DNA from 2 places in the Micromonospora sp. A202 genome. Region 1 is predicted to be linked to the other one. Evidence: predicted binding sites of a transcription regulator. Region 1 holds the regulator's gene; the other holds the start of a gene.

Region 1 (7,460 bases):
GTCGGCGTCGACCACCTGGGTCAGGAAGGCGCTGAACGCGGTCCAGTCGTCCGGCTCGGCGAGGGCGGCCTCGGCCGCGGCGACGTACCGGCGCAACCCGTCGTGGCAGAGCTGGCGCAGCAGGTCCTCCTTGCCCGCGTACCTCCGGTAGAGGGCACTGATGCCGACCCCCGCACGTTCGGCGACGGCGGCGATCGGCGCCTTCGGGTCGTCCAGGAAGACCGCGCGGGCGGCTTCGAGGATGACCTCGTCGTTGCGGGCGGCCTGGGCGCGGCGGCCGGCCAGCGTCTTTCCGGGGGGATTCGGCATGACCCCAGACTACCAGTGGAACGGATCATTCCGGTCTGCTACTCTGATTGCAGAACGAAACATTCCGTTCCGAAGGAGCTTCAGATGACCGGCACCGCGATCCGCCCGTTCCGCGTCGAGATCCCGCAGACCGCCCTCGACGACCTGGCCGACCGGCTGGGCCGCACCATCTGGCCCGCCGACCTGCCCGGCACCGGCGACTCGTACGGGATGAGCAGCGACCGGGTCCGCGCCCTCGCCGAGCGGTGGCGGGACGGCTTCGACTGGCGCGCCGTCGAGGCCCACCTGAACGCCCACCCGCAGTTCGTCACCGAGATCGACGGCGAGCAGATCCACTTCCTGCACGTCCGGTCGACCCGGCCGGACGCCACCCCGCTGGTGCTCACCCACGGCTGGCCAGGCTCGGTGCTGGAATACCTCGACGTGATCGCCCCGCTCACCGAGCCGACCGACCCGGACGCGCCGGCCTTCCACGTGGTCATCCCATCGCTGCCCGGCTTCGGCCTCTCCGGCCCGACCCGCAGCGCCGGGTGGAACCGGCACCGCACGGCCCGCGCCTGGGCCGAGCTGATGAACCGCCTGGGGTACGCCAGCTACGGCGCGGTCGGCAACGACGCCGGCTCGATGGTCGCGCCGGAGTTGGGCCGGATCGACCGGGACCACGTGCTCGGCGTCCACGTCACCCAGCTCTTCTCGTTCCCCTCCGGCGACCCGGCCGAGTTCGCCGGGCTGTCCGAGGCAGATCAGGCGGCGCTCCAGCACCTCCAGTGGTTCTACGAGAACAAATTCTCCTTCAACCAGGTGCACAGCCAGCAGCCACAGACCCTGGCGTTCGCGCTGGCCGACTCCCCGGTCGGGCTGCTCGCCTGGAACGCGCAGCTCTTCGACGAGAGCCTGGAGGCGGACTTCATCCTGGCCAACGTGGCGCTCTACTGGTTCACCGGCACGGCCGCGTCGGCGATCCGGTTCTACTGGGAGGACGCGCACGCCGAGGAGTCACCGACCGGACCGACCACCGCTCCGACCGCGCTGGCCATGTTCCCCGGCGACTTCCAGTCCATCCGCCGCTTCGCCGATCGGGACCACGCGAACATCGCCCGGTGGACCGCGTACGACAACGACGTCGACGGCCGCGGTGACGTCGGCGGTCACTACGCCGCCCACCAGGCCACCGAGGTTCTGGTCGCCGACATCCGCGAGTTCTTCGCCAGCCTCCGCTGACGACGACGAACTCCGGTGCCCGCGCCCGCTCCACCGGGGGCGGGCACCGCCACGTCCCGCCCCGCCCTCGGCCCTGTTGGACGCGTCGGGGCTGGTCGGAGGGCCGAGGGCTTCCAAGATCTGCGTTCTGTTCACGAAGCGGTAGCCTTGGTGGGTGCGAGTACGTGTCGAGCAGACCGCCTTACCCGGGATCGGGGTACGCCACGATCTGGTGACGGAGTCAGGACGCCGCTTGGGCGTCGTCTCCCACCGCAATGGCCGCCGTGATCTCGTTCTCTACGACCCCGACGATCCCGACGCCTGCCAGTCGGACATTCCGCTGACCGACGACGAGGCTGAGGCCCTGGCCGACATCCTCGGCGCGTCGCTGATGCTCGGTCAACTCTCCGGGCTGCGTGAGCAGGCGGCCGGTCTGCTCACCGAGCAGATCGCCATCACGGCCGGGTCGCCGTACGTCAACCGGAAGCTCGGCGACACCAAGGCGCGTACCCGCACGAGCGCCTCCATCGTGGCGGTGCTTCGCGAAGGCGAAGTCATCGTCTCGCCACTTCCCTCCTTCCGCTTCGCGGCCGGCGACGTGGTGGTCGTTGTCGGGACCCGACGGGGTCTCGACGGCGTGTCCGCCATCCTCGCCGACAGTGACCCGGACGGCTGAGGCGGATGCACGATTCCACCACTCTGCTCGTCGAAGTCGGCGCGCTGCTGCTGCTGCTTGGCGTCCTCGGTCGGCTCAGCCGCCGGGTAGGCCTGTCCCCCATCCCTCTCTACCTGTTCGCCGGGCTGGCGTTCGGGCACGGCGGGCTGCTTCCACTCGCCGCCAGCGAGGAGTTCTTCGCGGTCGGCGCCGAGATCGGCGTCATCCTGCTGCTGGTGATGCTCGGCCTGGAATATTCGGCCAACGAGCTGGTCGGCAACCTCCGATCGGCGGCCCCCGCCGGGCTGATAGACGGCGTCTTCAACGCGCTGCCCGGCGCGGCGTTCGCCCTGCTGCTCGGCTGGGACTGGGTGGCCGCCCTGGTGCTCGGCGGCATCACCTGGGTCTCCTCCTCCGGCGTGATCGCCAAGGTCCTCGCCGACCTGGGACGACTCGGTAACCGGGAAACCCCGGTGATCCTCTCGGTCCTGGTGATCGAGGACCTGGCGATGGCGCTCTACCTGCCGCTTGTCACCGCCGTACTGGCGGGCACCGGTCTGCTCGGCGGCGGCATCGCACTCGCCGTCGCGGTGGGCACGGTGCTGCTGGTGCTGGTGGTCGCCATCCGGTACGGCCACCTCATCTCGTCCGCCCTGTCCGCGAAGGACCCGGAGGCGCTGCTGCTCGGCGTACTCGGTCTGACCCTGCTGATCGCCGGGCTCGCGGCGAAGCTGCAGGTGTCGGCGGCGGTCGGCGCGTTCCTCGTCGGCATCGCGCTCTCCGGCCCGGTGGCGCACCACGCGACCGAGTTGCTCTCCCCCCTGCGGGACCTGTTCGCCGCTGTGTTCTTCGTCTTCTTCGGCCTGGTCACCGACCCACGGGACATCCCGCCGGTGCTGTTGCCGGCGCTCGCGTTGGCCGTGGTCACCATGGCGACGAAGACGCTCACCGGCTACCTCGCGGCGCGTCGGGTGGGCATCGCGGAACCCGGCCGATGGCGGGCCGGCCTCGCACTCGTACCCCGAGGTGAGTTCTCCATCGTCATCGCCGGGCTCGCGGTGGCCGCCGGGAGCGTCGAGCCGCAGTTGGCGGCGCTGGCCGCGACGTACGTCCTGATCACCGTGGTGACCGGGCCGATCCTCGCCCGGCTGCCGGACTTCCCGTGGTTCAAGCGGTGGCTGCGCACCCGCGCGGCGGCCCAGCGGGCGGCGCCGGTCCCGATCCACGACTGACCGCGCAGCCCCGACCCCAACGGTTGCTGAATTGCTCCCCACGGGGACTACCGCAGCACTCGACGGCAGGTTACCGTTTCGCCCCAGCAGCCAGGGTCCGCAGGCAGCGCAGCCAAACGCGGGCGAGAGCGGAAGGTTGGCCGGTGAGCGTGCAGGAATCGACGTTCCACGGCTTCGCCAACCCCGTCGACCCGAGTCCGGCGGAGTTGCGAGCTTGGGCGTACCAGCCTGATTCTGTGCCGTTGGCTTCGATGCCACCCGACTGGGACCTGCTGGTCTCCGGCGATCGACTGGTTTTGACGCTCTTCGAGCTGGCGATGGACCCGTCCTGCCCGGCGCGGCGGTTCGCGTTGCACTGCCTCTACATCTACGCGGCCGACGGCATCCGGACGAACTTCCGCGCCCACCCGAAGCGTCGCTTCCGCAAGCTCGTCGAACAGGCCGAGCGTGAGGGCGACGAGCTGATGAAGATCTGGGCGCACAACGGCCGGGTGCTGCTGGCCCGACCGGATCTCTTCGTCTACCGGGACTGGTGCGAGGGCGGCCTGGTCCGCGAGAACCGCCGCCTCGGCTGAGGTAGCGACGCGAACAGGCCGGGACCCCCGCCCTGGCGTCACCGCGTCCCGGCCCGCACTCAGCGACGACGAACGGGCCGGGACCCCCGCCCTGGCATCGCCTGCGTCCCGGCCCGCACTCGACGACGCGAACGGGCCGGGACCCCCGCCCTGGCGTCACCGCGTCCCGGCCCGCACTCAGCGACGACGAACGGGCCGGGACCCCCCGCCCTGGCGTCACCGCGTCCCGGCCCGCACTCAGCGACGACGAACGGGCCGGGACCCCCCGTGGGTCCCGGCCCGCACGTCGGTCACCGGTCAGTCCTGCTGCCGTTCCGTCTCGGCTCGGTCCTTCTCGCCGCCGTGGTCGTCCCGGCCGGCGAACCGCCCTCCGACGACCCGGTCCCGGTAGGTTCCCTCGGTCACCTTGTCGAACTTCTTGCGGACGGTCTCGGCCAGTTCTTCCAACCGGTCTTCCGCCTGCTGGGCAACCTTCTTCGCCGGCTCCGCCATCGCTCCCCCTCGCCATGCCGGTAGGTCCGTATTAAGCCGATTGGACCGTATCGACAGGCTAACCGAAGCGGCCCGGACCGCGCCGGGAAATCCGGTACGGTCCGGGCCGAAAGACAGCGCCGGGTGAGCGGTTGGTCAGCGATCGGGCATGCGGCGGGGTCGCCAGACGACCAGCGCGGTGGACGTGCGGTTGGTCGGCACCAGGTCCCGACCCGGGAAGCGTGCCAGCGACTCCAGCTCGGCCACCCGGCGGTACGCGGCGTCCAGCTCCGCCTCCAGCCGGGCCACCCGCTGCTGCGCCTGCTCCAGCAGCCGCTCCAGTCCGATGATCCGCTTGACGCCGGCCAGGTTGATCCCGTCGTCCTGACTGAGCCGCTGGACCTCGCGCAGCAGCACCACGTCGCGCACGCTGTACCGACGTCCGCCACCAGCGGCCCGGCCGGGCTGCACCAGCCCCAGCCGGTCGTACTGGCGCAGGGTCTGTGGGTGCATCCCCGCCATCCGGGCTGCAACCGAGATCATCAGAACCTTGGCCTCGTAGGCAGGGTCACCCGAACCGAGGAACTCGCCCGACATGCCGCTCACCTCCGCGTCCACTCCATCGGACTAACTGACCCGACGCACCCGAGCGTCGAGATGTTCCCGGGCCGCCGGCGGGCTCTGCTCGGCGAACGCCTCCAGTGCAGTGCGCGCCTCGTCCGACAGTCGGGCCGGGACCACCACGTCCAACGTGACCAGCAGGTCACCGGCCTGCCCGTCGCGGCGGACCACACCCTTGCCGCGGGCCCGCAGCACCCGTCCGCTCGGCGTCCCCGGCGGAACCCGCAGGGTCACCGCGCCGTCGAGCGTGGGCACCCGCAGGTCCGTGCCGAGCACGGCCTCCGCGAAGGTGACCGGCACGGACAGCGTCAGGTCGTCGCCGGTACGCCCGAACAGCTCGTCCGGTCGAACCTTGACCTGCACGAAGAGGTCACCAGCGGGGCCCCCGCGCTCGCCTGGCTCACCGCGCCCGGCCAGCCGGATGCGCTGACCGTCGGCCACCCCGGCCGGGAACCGCACGTTCATGGTGCGGGTCTTGGTGACCCCGCCGCTGCCCTGGCACTCCGGGCACTTCTCCTCGACCACGGTGCCGACGCCCTGGCAGTTGCGGCACGGCTCGGAGAAGCTGAACGCACCCTGGTCGCGGGTGGTCACCCCAGCGCCGTGGCAGACCGTGCAGGTACGCGGCTGGGTGCCGGGCTTGGCCCCGTTGCCGTGGCAGGTCTCGCAAACTCCGGGGGCGCGCAGCGTCAGGGGCAGCGTCACCCCGCGTACGGCGTCACCGAAGTCCAGTGCCACCTCGGTCTCGACGTCCCGACCACGGGCCGGACCGCGCGGCGCGGCCTGCCCACCGGCCTGGCCACCGGTGAAGATCGAACTGAACAGGTCCTGGAAGCCTGCGCCGCCGAAGCGACGGTCGCCGCCTCCACCGCCGCCGAACATGTCGGAGACGTCGAACGGCATGCCGCCCGGCTGGCCTCCGCCCCGGGCGCTGCGCCGGAACGCCCCCGAGCCGAACAGCGAGCGCATCTCGTCGTACTCGCGACGGCGACCCGTGTCCGACAGGACGTTGTAGGCCTCGGACGCGGCCTTGAACCGCTCCTCGGCCTTCGGGTCGCCCGGGTTGTGGTCCGGGTGCGACTCCCGGGCCACCTTGCGGTACGCCTTCTTGATGTCATCCGCGGAGGCGGCCTTGTCCACGCCGAGCACGGCGTAGAAGTCCTTCTCGATCCAGTCCTTCGAACTCACCGGTCCACCCCCTCTCGACCCTCGCGGCCCGGCCGTCCCGCCCACCGCTGTGCGGTGGGCGGGACGGCTCGGTCACTGTCTCGCACTATTCCGGATCCGCGACCGCGACCAGCGCGGGGCGCAGCAGCCGCTCACCGAGCTGGTAGCCGCGCCGCATGACCTGGACGCAGGTCGGCTCGCTGACGTCGGCCGAGGTCTGGTGCGCGACCGCCTCGTGCCGGGTCGGGTCGAACGGGTCGCCCTGCTCGCCGAAGGCGTTCAGGCCGAACTTGCCCAACGCGGTGGTGAGCTGTTCCGCCACCGTGCCGAACGGCCCGACCAGGTCGCCGTGTTCCCGGGCCCGGTCCAGGTCATCCAGGATCGGCAACAGCGCAGCCAGAACCGAGCCGGTCGCCTGCTCCTGCACCAGGCTGCGGTCCCGGTCGACTCGCTTGCGGTAGTTGGCGTACTCCGCCGACACCCGCTGCAGATCCCTGGTGCGCTCGTCCAGCTCGGCCCGGAGCGCCTCCAGCTCGGCGCCGAGCGAGGTGCCCGTGCCGCCGCCGTCGACCGGCTGCGCCGGGGCGTCCACCACCGCCGGGCCGGATGGTTCCGGACCGTCGGTGGCGTTGACCTCGACCTCGATCTCGTCGACCACCACCTCGGCGTCCTCGACCAGGCCCTCGGCCGGTACGCCGGTCTCGGCGTCGGCGGCGGTGCCCTCAGGCTCCGATGTGTCGATGAGCTTGCGGTTGTTGCGGATGACGACCCGCTCCTTGTCGCCGGTGGTCGGCTCCGTGGGCGCGGAGCCACCCGGCGTCGACCCGGCGTCGGCCGGGTCGGCGGCTCGTGGCTTCTGCGTCATGCGGCTACCTCATCCCCCTTCGCCGTGGATACGCGTCCGAGGCCGGTGGTCACTTCTTGCCGTCCTCGTCCACGATCTCCGCGTCAACCACGTCGTCGGCCCCACCGGCCTGCGGGCCGGTCGCACCGGTCGCACCGGCCGCGCCGGTCGCACCCGGGCCGGGCTCGCCACCCGGCTGCTGGCCCTGCTCGGCCTGCTGCGAGTAAAGCAGCGAACCGGCCTGCTGGGAGACCTGCGCCAGCCGCTCGTGCGCGGACTTGATCTTCTCGATGTCCTGGCCGCCGAGGGCGCCACGCAGCTCGCCGAGCGCCTCGTTGAGCTGCTCCCGGTTTTCGGTGGGCAGCTTGTCGCCGCTCTCGGCGAGG
Region 2 (7,460 bases), 3.6 Mb from region 1:
CACGCCCGATCCGCCGACCCGCATTGATGTACGGGTCCAGTGCCTTGCGCAGGACACCGGCATTCTCGTCCGAGACGTCGATCGTGTAGGCCACGCCGTCGAGACTGAACTCGACCGTCCGGTCGGCCTTCCCACCGTCGAGGTCGTCGGTCAGGACCGTGATTACTTTTCTCGCCATTGCCGATTACTCCCTGTGTGCGGCGGGATGTGTCCAAAGTCTGACCTATCACCCCGGTAATCCGCAACAATATGCGTCCCATTCATTCGGCGCGTCGCGATTCTGTTACCGAGCAAAACCGTGAATCGCGCGCGATGAAGCGGTCTCATTCGTCGAGGAGGCCGGCGTGCCCGGCGAGGGCGGCTGCCTCCGCCCGGTTGGACACCCGCAACTTGCGCAGCAACGCGGCGGTCATTCGTTTCACCGTCCGCTCCGAGACGTGCAGTTCGTCGGCGATCTCGATGGTGTTGCGGCCGGCGGCGATCGCCCGCAGCAGCCGACGTTCCTCGCCGTCCAGGTCGACCGGTGCGGCACGGGTGGGCCGCAGCATGGCGTGCAGCAGTTCGGCCGGCAGCACGGCCCACCCCTCCAGGACGGCCAGCAGCGGGGGCAGCAGTTCCTCCGGTTCACTGGTCTTCGGCAGGAACCCCTCGGCACCGGCCCGCAGCGCCTCCAGCGCCGGCGCCGGGTCGGCGAAACCGGACATCGCGACCACCCGTACCCGTGGGGTGGTCCGCCGGATCGCGCCCACCGCCCGGATGCCTCCCGGTGGGGGCATGTGCAGGTCGACCAGGGCCAGGTCGGGCTGCCACTGGCTGACCAGCGCCGCGGCGGCTGCGGCGTCGCCGGTCGAGGCGACCACCTCGGCGCGGCCGTCGGTGGTGATGGGGAGCAGCAGTTCGAGGCCGCGGACGAAGAGGGGGTGATCGTCCACGACGACAAGTCGCATGGTGGAGGCTCCCGGCATGTCTGCGCCGTTCCCCAGCGGGTACCGATCATGCGGGTACGCACCGAACGAGGGGAGTCGGGTGGATGCGCGCACGCCACGGTCTGCAGGGTCTGCTGCGAGGGTTGCGCCGGATCGAGCCAACTCCAGGTGAGATGGGACCACCGGTGGCGGATTCGGAGTTGCTGCTGCGGGTGTTGTGCCACGAGTTTCGTACGCCGATCAGCACCCTGACGTCGCTGACCCGCGCGCTGGCCGACGAGCAGCGAGAGCTCAGCGGCGCCGACCGGCGGGCGATCAGCGAGTTGGCCCGCGACCAGGCCGTCCACCTGCAGAGCCTGCTGCGCGACGCGACCGCCGGTACCGGCGCGCTGGCGCTGGCTCCACAGCCGGAGCCGGCCGTCCCGCTGGCGGGCATCCTGCGGGAGGCCGCCGCGCTGGTGCCGGCCGGTCGGCGGCGTGCGCGGGCCACCCGGCGGGCTGGCGCCTGCCCGGTGCCGGCCGGACGGACCCGCCAGGTGCTGGTCAACCTGGTGGAGAACGCGCTGCGGCACGGGCCACCGGACGGGCAGGTGGGGCTGTACGCCACAGTGCGCGGGCCTGGCCTGAGTGTCCTGGTCACGGACGAGGGACGGGTCGACGATGCGTTGCTGTCCGCGGTGCGCCGCGCGGCGCCCGCGGTCGGGATGTCCGGGCTGGGGCTGTGGATCGTGCGGCAGCTCCTCGTGACGGACGGGGGAGCGCTGCGGGTGCACCGACTGCGACCGCGCGGCGTGGCGCTGGAGGTGCTGCTGCCGACGGTTCACCCGCTGTGCTGACCCCACCGGGACACGGGTTGGCCCGGTCGGGTCACCGAGGCGGGAACGACACCGTCTGCCAGTTCCCGTACCGAGGAGGTCAGATGTTCAGCCATGTCAAGGACCTACAGTTCGAGGCCAAACCGGATGGCCCGGACGCCGCGTTCGCCCGCCGGTTGCAGGAGGTTCTGGGCGGCAAGTGGGGCGAGATGACCGTCGCCAACCAGTACCTGTTCCAGGGGTGGAACTGCCGACTGCCCGGTAAGTACAAGGACCTGCTGCTCGATGTCGGCACCGAGGAGATGGGCCACGTCGAGATGATCGTCGCGATGATCACCCGGCTGTTGGACAACGCGCCACTGTCGCTGTCGGAGGGCGTCGCGGCCAACCCTGGGGGCGCGGCGACCTACGCCGCGTCGAACCCGGCGCACTTCATCCATGGCGGTGGCGGGGCGTTGCCCGCCGACTCCAACGGGGTGCCCTGGAACGGCTCGTTCGTCACCGCCAGCGGTAACCTGCTGGCCGACTTCCAGCTCAACGTCACCGCGGAGGCGCAGGGTCGGCTCCAGGTCGCCCGGTTGTTCAACATGACCGACGATCCGGGCGTCAAGCAGATGCTGCGCTTCCTGCTGGCCCGCGACACCATGCACCAGAACATGTGGCTGGCGGCGATCGAGCAGCTCAAGGAGGACGGCCTGGAGGACATGCCGGTGCCGGAGGCGTTCCCGGACTCCGGCGAGTTCACCGAGGAGTTCGGCTACACCTACCTGAGCTTCTCCTCGGGCACCGATGCCAACGAGGGGCGCTGGGCGTCCGGGCCCACGCCGGACGGCAAGGGTGAGTTCCGGTACGGCGACAGCCCGCGGGCGAATGCGCCGGAGCCTGTCCTGCCGCCGGGGGACCCGCGGTTGTACGGCACCAATCCGGGTGTGGCCGGCTCGGTCGTGAACACGGTAAAGAGCAAGCTCACCTGACGTGTCCGGTCGGGTCGCCCGCCGGTTTCGGGCGGCCCGACGGACCGGGCGGAAGAGTGGTCTGGGTCACAGAGCGGAACAAGGGGAACGCTTTGTTACTTGAGCCAGACACGCTCAACTCAACGCGATAGCAGGTGTTCGATGGCAACTCTTCCGGTACTTCCCCTGACCGACGCCGTGCTGCTGCCCGGCATGGTCATCCCGGTGACCCTCGACCCGACCACCCAGGCCGCGATCGACGCAGCTCGGGCGACCGGCGACCGCAAGCTGCTGGCCGTGCCGCGTATCGACGGCGAGTACGGCCCGGTCGGCGTGGTCGCCACCATCGAGAAGGTCGGCCGGCTGCCCGAGGGTGAGCCCGCCGCCGTCATCCGTGGCCTGTCCCGGGCCCGGATCGGCTCCGGTGTGCCCGGCCCTGGCGCCGCACTCTGGGTCGAGGCCTCCGAACTCGACGAACCCGCTCCCGCCGGTCGCGCCCGGGAACTGGCCCGCGAGTACCGCGCCCTGGTGACCTCCGTGCTCCAGCAGCGGGGTGCCTGGCAGGTCATCGACGCGGTGGAGCGGATGACCGACCTGTCCGAGCTTGCCGACTCGGCCGGCTACGCGCCCTGGCTGACCCTGGACCAGAAGACCGAACTGCTCACCGCGCCGGACGTGACCGCCCGGCTGGAGCTGCTGGTCGGCTGGGTGAAGGACTACCTGGCCGAGCAGGAGGTCACCGAGCAGATCAACAGTGACGTCCGCGAGGGACTGGAGAAGTCACAGCGGGAGTTCCTGCTGCGCCAGCAGCTCGCCGCGATCCGTAAGGAGCTGGGTGAGGACGAGCCGGACGGCTCGGCCGACTACCGCTCCCGGGTCGAGTCCGCGGAGCTGCCGGAGAAGGTCCGCGAGGCGGCCATGCGCGAGGTCGGCAAGCTGGAGCGGGCCAGCGACGCCTCGCCGGAGGCGGGCTGGATCCGCACCTGGCTGGACACCGTGCTCGAAATGCCGTGGGGCACGCGTACCGAGGACAACACCGACCTGGCCGCGGCCCGGGCGGTGCTCGACGCCGACCACGCCGGCCTGGCCGATGTGAAGGACCGCATCCTGGAGTACCTGGCCGTGCGCAATCGTCGTGCCGAGCGCAACCTCGGCGTGGTCGGCGGTCGCGGCTCCGGCGCGGTGCTCGCCCTCGCCGGCCCTCCCGGGGTCGGCAAGACCAGCCTCGGCGAGTCCGTGGCGCGCGCGCTCGGGCGTAACTTCGTCCGGGTGTCGCTCGGTGGCGTCCGCGACGAGGCGGAGATCCGCGGTCACCGGCGTACCTACGTCGGCGCGCTGCCCGGTCGGATCGTCCGCGCGCTGCGCGAGGCCGGCTCGATGAACCCGGTCGTGCTCCTCGACGAGGTGGACAAGCTGGCCGCCGGCTACGCCGGTGACCCGGCCGCCGCCCTGCTGGAGGTGCTCGACCCGGCGCAGAACCACACCTTCCGGGATCACTACCTGGAGGTCGACCTCGACCTGTCCGACGTGCTGTTCCTGGCCACCGCCAACGTGGTGGAGTCCATCCCCGGCCCGCTGCTGGACCGGATGGAACTGGTCACTCTGGACGGCTACACCGAGGACGAGAAGGTCGCCATCGCCCGTGACCACCTGCTGCCCCGGCAGCGGGAGCGGGCCGGGCTGACCGCCGACGAGGTGGAGATCGCCGACGAGGCGTTGGCGCTGATCGCGGGGGAGTACACCCGGGAGGCCGGTGTCCGGCAGCTCGAACGTGGCCTCGCCAAGATCCTGCGCAAGGTGGCGGTGACGCTGGCGACCGACCCGTCGCCGGTACGCGTCGACACCGACAACCTCACCCGTTACCTGGGGCGACCGAAGTTCACCCCGGAGTCGGCCGAGCGCACCGCCGTGCCCGGCGTGGCAACCGGCCTCGCCGTCACCGGCGCCGGTGGGGACGTGCTCTTCATCGAGGCGACCAGCATGGAGGGCGAGCCGGGGCTGACCCTGACCGGCCAGCTCGGCGACGTGATGAAGGAGTCGGCGCACATCGCCCTGTCGTACCTGCGCTCCAACGGGCGCCGGTTCGGCATCGACCCGAACGTCCTCGCCGGACGCCGGATCCACGTCCACTTCCCGGCGGGCGCGGTGCCCAAGGACGGCCCGAGCGCCGGCATCACCATGGTGACGGCCCTGGCCTCGCTGGTCACCGGCCGCCCGGTCCGTCCCGAGTTCGGGATGACCGGCGAGGTGACGCTGTCCGGTCGGGTGCTGCCGATCGGCGGGGTGAAGCAGAAGCTGCTCGCCGCGCACCGGGCCGGCCTCACTGAGGTGATCATCCCGGCGCGCAACGAGCCCGACCTGGACGACCTGCCGACCGAGGTGCGCGAGGCGCTGACCGTGCACACCCTGGCCGACGTGGCCGACGTGCTCGCCCTGGCGTTGCGCCCAGCCGACGTCAAGACGCTGGACGGTCCGGCGCTCTTCGCGGCCTGACGCAGGCCCCAACGGACCCCCGCCGTCTTTCAAGACGGCGGGGGTCCTCTGCGTACGCGGGGAGAGGTCTACTGTCTCGCTTGAATCCTCAACTACCTCTTCTTCGCCGCGAGGCGTCCCCCTGGAGGAACCCCCGTGAACGTGGTGCTCTGGATCATCCAGATCCTGCTCGCCGTCGTCTTCGCCGGCGCCGGCTTCGCCAAGCTGACCCAGCCCAAGGACAAGCTGCGCGAGATGATGCGGTGGGTGGACCCGGTCCCGCCGACCCAGGTCAAGGCGCTCGGCGCCGTCGAGCTGCTGGCCGCCCTCGGGCTGGTGCTGCCCCCACTCACCGGCATCGCCACCGTGCTCACCCCGCTCGCCGCCACCGGGCTGGTCATCGTCATGATCGGCGGCATCCTCGTGCACCTGCGCGACAGGAAGAAGCTGGAGACGGCGGAGCAGCGTCGCACCGAGCTGCAAGGCGCGATCACCTGCGCGGTGCTGCTCGTGCTCGCCGCAGTGGTGGCGTGGGGCCGGTTCGGGCCGTACTCCTTCTGATCCAAAGCGCCGGCGACCGTCGTACCTCGGCGGTCGCCGGCGGCGTTCTCAGCGCTCGTCGCCCCCGCGGTCGCGGCGCACTGTGGCCTTGCGGCCCTTGATCGTGCTCTGGCGCAACCCGGAGATCACCTCGTCGGCCACCCCCTGCGGCACCTCGACCAGCGAGAACCGGTCGGCGATCTCGATCGAGCCGATGTCCCGACCACGGATCCCGGTCTCCCCGGTGATCGCGCCAACCAGGTCCTGAGGGCGCACCCCGGCGCGCCGGCCCAGGCCGACGAAGACCTGGACGGTGTTGCCGCCGCCGGAGCGCGGCCGGCCCCCGCCCCGCCGGTCGCCGCCCCGGCCGCCGGTCTCCGGTCGACCCTCGCGGGGACCGCGGACCGGGACCTGCGGGATCTCCTCCTCGTCGTCGGAGCCCGGCGACGTCACCTCGTGGGCCAGCTTCACGGCCGCGAGGGCGACCTCCATCAGGTCGAACTCGTCGGTCAGCGTCTCCACGATGACCCGGAAGGGGTCGAGGTCGTCCTCCAGCAGGCTCTCCCGCAGCGCCGCCTGGGTCAGCTCCAACCGGCGGGTCCGCATGTCGGCCACTGTGGGGATCTTGTCGATGGTGATCCGCTGGCCGGTCACCCGCTCGATGGTCTTGAGCATCCGGTGCTCACGCGGCTCGGCGAGGGTGATCGCCACGCCCTCGCGGCCGGCCCGACCCACCCGGCCGATCCGGTGCACGTACGACTCCGGGGCGGACGGCACGTCGTAGTTGACGACGTGGGAGAGCTGCTCGATGTCCAGCCCACGGGCCGCCACGTCGGTGGCCACCAGCAGGTCGGCGGTGCCCGCCCGCAGCCGGCCCATCACCCGGTCACGCTGCTCCTGGCTCATGCCGCCGTGCAGCGCCTCGGAGCGGTAGCCCCGGCCGTTCATCGTCTCGGTCAGCCGGTCGACCTCTTCCCGGCTGCGGCAGAACACGATCGCCGCGGTGGGCGACTCCACGTCCAGCACCCGGCCCAACGCGGCCGGCTTGTGGGCCCGGGTCACGATGTACGCGCTCTGCCGCACCCGCGGCGCCTCGCCCGCGACCGTCGGCTCCCGGCCGATCTCGATCCGGACCGGTTCGCGCAGGTGCTGCCGGGCCATCCCGTCGATGCGCGACGGCATGGTGGCCGAGAAGAGCACCGTCTGACGCTCGGCCGGAGCGTGCTCCAGGATCGCCTCGATGTCCTCGGCGAAGCCCATGTCGAGCATCTCGTCGGCCTCGTCGAGCACCACCGTGGCGAGCCCACCCAGGCGCAAAGTGCCCCGGGCGATGTGGTCGAGGGCCCGCCCGGGGGTGGCCACCACCACGTCGACACCGCTGTCCAGTGCCCGCAGCTGCCGCCCGATCGGCTGCCCACCGTAGATCGGCAGCACCCGGGCGCCCAGGTCCTTGCCGTAGCGGTGGAACGCCTCGGAGACCTGCACCGCCAGCTCACGGGTGGGCACCAACACCAGCGCCACCGGGTCACCGCCCTGGCGGTGCGCCGTCATGAGGTTCAGCAGCGGGAGCGCGAACGCCGCCGTCTTGCCGGTGCCGGTGGCCGCCTGGCCCAGCAGGTCCCGACCCTCCAGCAGTGGTGGGATCGCCTCCCGCTGGATCGGGGTCGGCTCTTCGTAGCCGAGGGCGGACAGCGCGCCCAGCAGCTCGGGACGCAGCCCGAGCTCGGTGAAGGCGTACACCTCTTCGGCGCCGG

What was found. Region 1 encodes HspR, which represses chaperone genes until heat shock. Its sites were predicted from a motif close to TTGAGTNNNNNNNACTCAA; they were not measured.
Region 2: a site for HspR is predicted at 2,815-2,833, ahead of lon (endopeptidase La). Genes of this name have one in related genera too.

What each region holds. Positions count from the first base shown of each region.
Region 1 covers NZ_VFMP01000001.1:6,822,080-6,829,539, reverse strand. The annotation lists gene FBZ33_RS31730 (TetR/AcrR family transcriptional regulator) at 1-309, opposite strand, end outside; gene FBZ33_RS31725 (epoxide hydrolase family protein) at 394-1,530, shown strand; gene FBZ33_RS31720 (cation:proton antiporter regulatory subunit) at 1,685-2,185, shown strand; gene FBZ33_RS31715 (cation:proton antiporter) at 2,191-3,396, shown strand; gene FBZ33_RS31710 (hypothetical protein) at 3,540-3,971, shown strand; gene FBZ33_RS31705 (hypothetical protein) at 4,269-4,463, opposite strand; gene FBZ33_RS31700 (heat shock protein transcriptional repressor HspR) at 4,599-5,039, opposite strand; gene dnaJ (molecular chaperone DnaJ) at 5,070-6,251, opposite strand; gene grpE (nucleotide exchange factor GrpE) at 6,337-7,095, opposite strand; gene dnaK (molecular chaperone DnaK) at 7,145-7,460, opposite strand, start outside.
Region 2 covers NZ_VFMP01000001.1:3,204,584-3,212,043, reverse strand. The annotation lists gene FBZ33_RS15010 (Lsr2 family protein) at 1-178, opposite strand, end outside; gene FBZ33_RS15005 (response regulator transcription factor) at 324-947, opposite strand; gene FBZ33_RS15000 (sensor histidine kinase KdpD) at 1,031-1,762, shown strand; gene FBZ33_RS14995 (manganese catalase family protein) at 1,846-2,715, shown strand; gene lon (endopeptidase La) at 2,857-5,187, shown strand; gene FBZ33_RS14985 (DoxX family protein) at 5,323-5,727, shown strand; gene FBZ33_RS14980 (DEAD/DEAH box helicase) at 5,776-7,460, opposite strand, start outside.